DNA from 2 places in the Cellvibrio polysaccharolyticus genome. Region 2 is predicted to be linked to the other one. Evidence: predicted binding sites of a transcription regulator. Region 2 holds the regulator's gene; the other holds the start of a gene.
What was found. Region 2 encodes FliA, which starts transcription of late flagellar genes. Its sites were predicted from a motif close to TAAAGTTATNNNNNNNNCGGCCGATANCC; they were not measured.

Region 1: C4F51_RS10440 (chemotaxis protein CheV) is a predicted target of FliA. The motif match lies at 1,939-1,967, and genes of this name have one in related genera.

What each region holds. Positions count from the first base shown of each region.
Region 1 covers NZ_PRDL01000001.1:2,436,935-2,440,349, reverse strand. The annotation lists gene C4F51_RS10455 (flagella synthesis protein FlgN) at 1-422, opposite strand, end outside; gene flgM (flagellar biosynthesis anti-sigma factor FlgM) at 518-832, opposite strand; gene flgA (flagellar basal body P-ring formation chaperone FlgA) at 1,031-1,714, opposite strand; gene C4F51_RS10440 (chemotaxis protein CheV) at 2,087-3,031, shown strand; gene C4F51_RS10435 (CheR family methyltransferase) at 3,171-3,415, shown strand, end outside.
Region 2 covers NZ_PRDL01000001.1:2,196,147-2,199,561, forward strand. The annotation lists gene flhF (flagellar biosynthesis protein FlhF) at 1-711, shown strand, start outside; gene C4F51_RS09365 (MinD/ParA family protein) at 802-1,629, shown strand; gene C4F51_RS09370 (RNA polymerase sigma factor FliA) at 1,650-2,396, shown strand; gene cheY (chemotaxis response regulator CheY) at 2,615-2,998, shown strand; gene C4F51_RS09380 (protein phosphatase CheZ) at 3,135-3,415, shown strand, end outside.

The DNA of each region.
Region 1 (3,415 bases), 240 kb from region 2:
TTGTAGAGCTTGGGGCCGGCCGCCTGGCCGCGCAACAGGTTGAGCAGATTGCCCAGAGTCTGGCGCGAGCGATTGATCATCTTGCCGTTAATTTCATTGAGCCGCTGGCACTCTGTAAAAAGCTGCGTGAGTTTTTTCCAGGGTTCACGGCTCTCGGTAAGCGCCGGGTGTGTGCTGAGCAGGGTTTCCCAGCCTTCGGCATCGGCTTGTAAGCCAAGGCTCTGCAATAAGGCCTGACGTTGAAGGGCATTTTCACCCAATTGGCTGAGCAGCTGGTTTTTTTGCTCAATAACCTCGCCAAGGCCTTCGTGCTGGCGCTGTTCAAGCAGTTCGCGCTCGTGGTTCATCAGCGCGATCAAGGTTTCACTGGTGTTGATATCAACACTGATCATGTGTTGTAAAACGGCAGGATTCATGGACATGGGCAACCTCGTTAGAAAATTCGGGCAGAATTTATTCCAGTTAAAAACCGCAATTAACGGGCAGCGGTTGGGGGCGCTACCCGTCGCTCAGGGTTCTAGCGCAGCAGCGCGTCCTGGTTCAACATGTTTTCGGCAATACGGTCAGCGTTGATTTCGAACTTGCCTTCCGCAATTGCCTGACGCAACGCGTTGACCCGATCGCTGTCTACATCTGGCAGATTGCCAATAGACGTTTGGAGTTTTCTCAACCCCTGAGCCTGTTCACTGATCACGACCTGATCCTTGCCGCTTTTGGCGGGAATGGTTTCTGCCTGGGCAGGTGTGTCTTTTCCGGTTGTCGGGGCGGTGGCGCGGTTGCGCGACGCACTCGATGCATTACTGGAAAAATTGTTGTTAATGTCGATGACCATGGTTTCTATTCCCCAACTGCTATAAAAGTTCCCGATTCGCCCGAATACAGGTTGCTCAAAAAGGTTATCGGCAGAAAAGCTGAAACTTTAACGCCTTAAGTTACTTTTTTAGGCACTGCATCACACATTTTACCGTGTTTCAGGCGATCAGACCGCTTTAATGCGGCGTATCTTTCAATTCCTGTGCGTTGCGACCACTTAAAGTGTGCGAACGCTACCTGCCTCAATCACCTCGGCCATGATGACCCGGTCAGACTGGTTGTTTTTTATCCGGATTTTTTCCCCGATTTTGCCATTGCTCATCGCGGTGCCAGCAGAACTGACGGAGATGGCGCCTACCTGGGTGAGAATACTGACCAGATCACCGCGTTTAACCACGGTTGGCATTTCCAGCTGTGCGCTACGGAACACTTCGCCCTGACGAATCGGCCGGCGCAGTGACTTGCCAATAATATCCACTGCGCTGTCAATCTGGCCCTGTCGTTGGCCGGTGCTGTTTACCAGGGTGGTCTGAATATCGCCGGCGCTGACCACATCGCCGCGGGCCATATTGCGTGATGCCACCGGATACTCGTAAAACAACGCAATTTGCAGCGGTATATAAATAGACCAGGGCGCTTCATCGTCGCAGCGCACCAGAGCCGTCTGGTTGCCACCGTTATATTGCGGGTCATTCAGTGTGATGGTCAGAGATTTGACGCACGAGCGTAACTGCAAGCGGGAGTCGAGCGCATTAACGCTAATGTTGGTCTTCTTCGCCTTGGCGCCCTGATAATATTGAGCCGCCTGTTGTTGCACCCGGCTTTGCAATGTCTGCAGCGATTCCACTGTTGATGCAATCGCCGGCAAGGCGATAACACCGCCCGACACCGTCATTATCATTGCGAACAGCCAGCTGACTTTTGTTAAGTTAACGGTCGCTTTTGCCGCCTTTTTGGCAAGACAGTAAAAAAATGTGTCCATGAAGGCATTTTTCATGGTTTGACCCCTTGAATCCCGGCGCAATTGGCGCGTAAATTGTCACAAAATACCGTGTTAGCCCGGCAATTAGCCCGCCGCGCCACTAAAATGGAAGCTAACGCAGGCAACAGGTGCGATAAGAGCACTAAAGGCTGACGGTTTTCTGCCGCTATCTTGTTCATAGAGCCGGTTTCTGCAATTAGTGTGCCGTGGCAGGGCAGTATTTGTACAACTGGCCAACTTATCGTATCGGCAGCAAACGGGCCGTTAATTAATATCCTCAGGGGATTGTGTATGGCAGGTGTAATGGACAGCGTTGATCAGCGCACGCAGCTGGTTGGTCAAAACCGTATGGAGTTGCTGTTATTTCGGCTGGGAGGGCGCCAGTTGTATGGCATCAACGTTTTCAAGGTTAAGGAAGTGTTGCAGTGCCCACCCCTGAATGCTATCCCTGGCAGAAGCTCGGTTGTGCGTGGCGTGGCCCATATTCGCGGTGGTACCTTGCCGATCATGGACATGAACCAGGCGATTGGTCGCAATCCGCTGGCAGAAATTGATAAGTGCTTTGTCATTATTACGGAATACAACCGCTCGGCGCAGGGCTTCCTGGTTCGTGCGGTTGAACGTATCGTTAACATGAACTGGGGCGATATTCATCCGCCACCCACCGGCGCCGGCAAAGAGCATTATTTAACCGCCGTTACCGAAGTGGATGGTCAGCTGGTTGAAATTATCGATGTAGAAAAAATTCTGGCTGAAGTGTCACCCGCCCGAGAATCCATCAGTGAGGGGATTGTAGGGCAGGGTATTGCTGACAGAGTGATCGAGAAATACGTGTTGATCGTTGATGACTCGTCCATCGCCCGCAAGCAGATTCAGCGCGTGGTTGAAGCCATGGGTATTCGCACCGTGCTGAAAAAAGACGGCGCGGAAGCGCTGGAGTATCTGCAAGGCCTGCTCTCGGCCGGCAAGCACCCGCATGACGACCTGATATTGATTATCTGCGACATTGAAATGCCGGAGATGGATGGCTATACCTTTACTGCCGAAGTACGAAACAATAGCGCCTTGAAAGATCTGCATATCATTTTGCATACGTCGCTCAGCGGTGTGTTTAATGAAGCCATGGTTAAAAAGGTTGGTGCCAATGACTTCCTGGCGAAATTCCATCCGGATGAGCTGGCGAGTCGGGTGAGCGAACATATTCTGGCTGCAGGTGATTCTCATTTATTAAAATAAGTCTGGCGAGGTTCGCCAACCCCGGGCACTGATTGCATAGCCGGGCATTTGCCCGGTTAATATAAAGAGCAGGTGCGCCGGGGATGTTGTATGCTGGCGCTTCATTTGTGTTCTTTTATCGTGCGGTTAATGAGTTGCTATGACTAATTTTTCAGACAGGAAAAACAATGGAACCGGCAGCTTTATCGCCCCCGGTTTTTCGCTGTCGAAAAGTTCGCCGGGCGAATCGAAGTTGAACGGCGGCGGGGAGAATTACGACCAGGCGGAATTTGATAGTTTTCGTCAGTTTCTTCAGGATGCCTGCGGCATAGCGCTCGGCGATAACAAGCAATATCTGGTTTCCAACCGTTTGCGCCGCCTTATGGATGAGCATAGTGTCGGTTC
Region 2 (3,415 bases):
TGGGCCGATGCGCAGGCCAATCTCGCCCGCCAATTGCCGGTAGCCGGCAGAGACGTGGTAGATCAGGGCGGAATCTATGCGTTTGTTGGCCCAACCGGTGTCGGTAAAACGACGACTATAGGAAAGTTGGCAGCGCGTTTCGTATTGCGCCATGGCGCTGACAGTGTCGCGCTAATAACTACAGATACTTATCGCATTGCGGCGCACGATCAATTACGCTCTATGGCGCGTATTATGCGCGTGCCGGTAAGGGTGGTAGAGGACAAACAGGAGCTCGGCCAGGTTATTGACAGTTTGAAAAATTACAAACTGATTCTCATTGATACGGCGGGTTTTCGACATGGTGATCCGCACCTGACTGCTCAGTTACAATCGCTGGCCAAACAGCCCGAGATTAAAACACTGCTGGTATTGTCGAGTAACAGCCAGCAGCAAATGTTGAAAGCGTCCATTCATGCTTACGGTGCTGCGGGTTTGAAAGGTTGCATTCTTACCAAGCTGGATGAAACCGCCAGTCTGGGAGAAGCCCTGAGTGTAATCCAGCAGAGCAAATTGCCGTTGGTCTACACCACTGACGGCCAGGATATTCCAAAGCACATTGAAGTTGCGCGTGGCCATCAACTGGTAACACGGGCAGCCGGTTTGTTAAAAAGCCAAATGCGACCGTCAACCCCGGTCAGTTCGCAACAGCGAACTCGTGCATTGGTGTAACAGCATTTTTATTAACTTCTGCGTTGCCACTGTTGGCAGCGCAAGCGTACAGAACAACAGACGTAGCAAACGTCAGGAGACAGCGCTCAAATGAGTCAATTGCGTCCCGTGCAGGTAATTGCCGTATCCGGCGGAAAAGGCGGGGTAGGTAAGAGTAATATTTCCGTCAACCTCAGTATTGCGCTGGCAGAATTGCGCCGTCGCGTGGTCTTGCTGGACGCTGACCTGAGTTTGGCCAACGTGGATGTATTGCTCGGACTAAAAGCCGAACATACCCTGGCAGATGTACTCGCCGGCACCCATACCTTGAGCGAAGTGCTGGTGACCGGCCCTGCTGGTATTAAAATTGTGCCGGCATCCTCCGGTGTGCAGCGCATGGCATCGCTGGGTCCTGCTGAACACGCCGGTCTTATCAACGCGTTTAACGATCTCGGTGACCAGGTTGATATTCTGGTGATTGATACCGCCGCCGGTATTTCCGAGACGGTGGTGAGCTTTCTGCGTGCTGCCAATGAAATCGTGGTGGTGGTGTGTGACGAACCCTCATCCATCACCGATGCTTACGCTTTGATCAAATTGCTCAATAAGGAATATCAGGTACAACGCTTCCGCGTTGTGGCCAATATGACCCGCACCCAGCACGAAGGCGCGCACATGTTTAATAAGTTGAACAGCGTCTGCGAACGATTCCTCGATGTGAGTCTACAATTTCTGGGTAGTGTGCCGTTTGATGAGAATGTTCGTAAATCGGTACAAAAGCAAAAGGCTTTGCTGGAGTTCGCCCCTTCTTCAAAAGCTGCTGTTGCCATTCGTAATCTGGCCAAAACTGTCGATCAATGGCCGTTACCCGGCGCACCCACCGGTCGTCTGGAGTTTTTTGTCGAGCGCCTGTTACAGGCTGCCAACAATCGCTATTAACCGCCTGCGAGAGTTCCGTTATGGCCGCAGTTGATGGATTAGCCATGTACGACAAGACACAACAACTGAATCAGCCTATCCGTGTTGAGGAATACGCCCCTCTGGTGAAACGCATTGCGTACCACATGATGGTGCGTATGCCTGCGTGTGTGCAGGTAGATGATCTGATTCAGGCGGGCATGATCGGGCTGCTGGAAGCGGTACAAAAATATGACGGTACGCGCGGCGCCAGTTTTGAAACTTACGCCGGTATTCGCATTCGTGGTGCAATTGTTGACGAAATGCGTCGTGGTGACTGGGCTCCCCGCTCGGTGCATCGCAACACCCGTTTGATCGCCAGTGCCATTCGCACGGTAGAAGCCCGCTGCGGGCGCGATGCCCAGGATTCGGAAATCGCCGCCGAGCTGGATATTCCTCTCAATGAATACCACGCGATGTTGCAAGACAGCAACAGCAGCCGCCTGTTCAGTTACGAAGAAACCTTTGGTGACGACGACAGTAACATTGATGCCAGTGAATCCAGCAGCGCCTACGCCAGCCCGCTGGAGGGGTTGCAACGCGATGCCATGAAACGCGCGCTGGCAGAAGCCATTATGCAGTTGCCCGAACGCGAGCGGCTGGTGCTGGCGCTGTATTACGACGAAGAATTAAACCTGAAAGAAATCGGTCAGGTATTAGGGGTAAGCGAGTCGCGGGTGAGTCAAATACACAGCCAGGCAGCGCTTCGCCTGCGTACCCGATTGACCGATTGGAAGAGCAAAGATTGACCCTGAACGCATTTATGAGTAATTTGACGCCATTTTAGCGTAATGAATGGCTTTTTTATCAAAATGCCACTCAGGAAAAGTGTTTCCAGGCCGACATAGTCAGCAAACACCGCATAATAGTGGCGGCTATAACACTCGTATTTGCCAACAACTACATCGCCGGTATCTGCCGGTTTGATAATGATTAGAGTTTCACGCTTGAGTAGCTGGAGGTTGCATTGGATAAGAATATGAAAATCCTGATCGTTGACGACTTTTCGACGATGCGACGGATTATTAAGAATCTGCTCAGAGATCTCGGGTTTTCCAACACCCATGAAGCAGATGATGGCGTGACGGCATTACCTATGCTCAAAGGCGGTGATTTTGATTTTCTGGTCACCGACTGGAATATGCCCGGTATGACCGGTATTGATTTGCTGCGTGCGGTACGCGCCGACGAACGTCTGTCGTCTCTGCCAGTGCTGATGGTAACCGCCGAAGCCAAACGCGATCAGATCATTGAAGCGGCGCAAGCCGGTGTGAACGGTTATGTGGTTAAACCCTTTACCGCTCAAGCTCTCAAGGAAAAAATCGAGAAAATTTTCGAGCGTGTCGGCTGAGACTGATTTAACGGAGCGCGTTATTCCGCCTGACTGTTGTGCTGTTCGCCGCCGGTCTTGCTGTTGAGTGATAAAACTCTGATTGTATTTCTCCGCTTTCATCATAAAACGTTCAGGCTTCGGCAAAGGCGTACCCATGACATCAGACATTCAGTTGCACACCAACGAGGATTTTATTGGCGAGCTGAAAGAGTGTGCCAAATTATTGACTGAGAAATTGCAAGACAATCAATTTGAAGACGCATCACACTTGATCCACCAAATGTTGGCCTCTCGTGATCACCATATTTTCCAATCCGTTGGTCGCTTGACCCGCGGTCTGCATAACGCCATCGTTAATTTTCATGTTGACGCCGATCTCTCCCGCGAACCGCCGCACATCGAATCTTCTGAAATTCAGGATGCCTCCAATCGCCT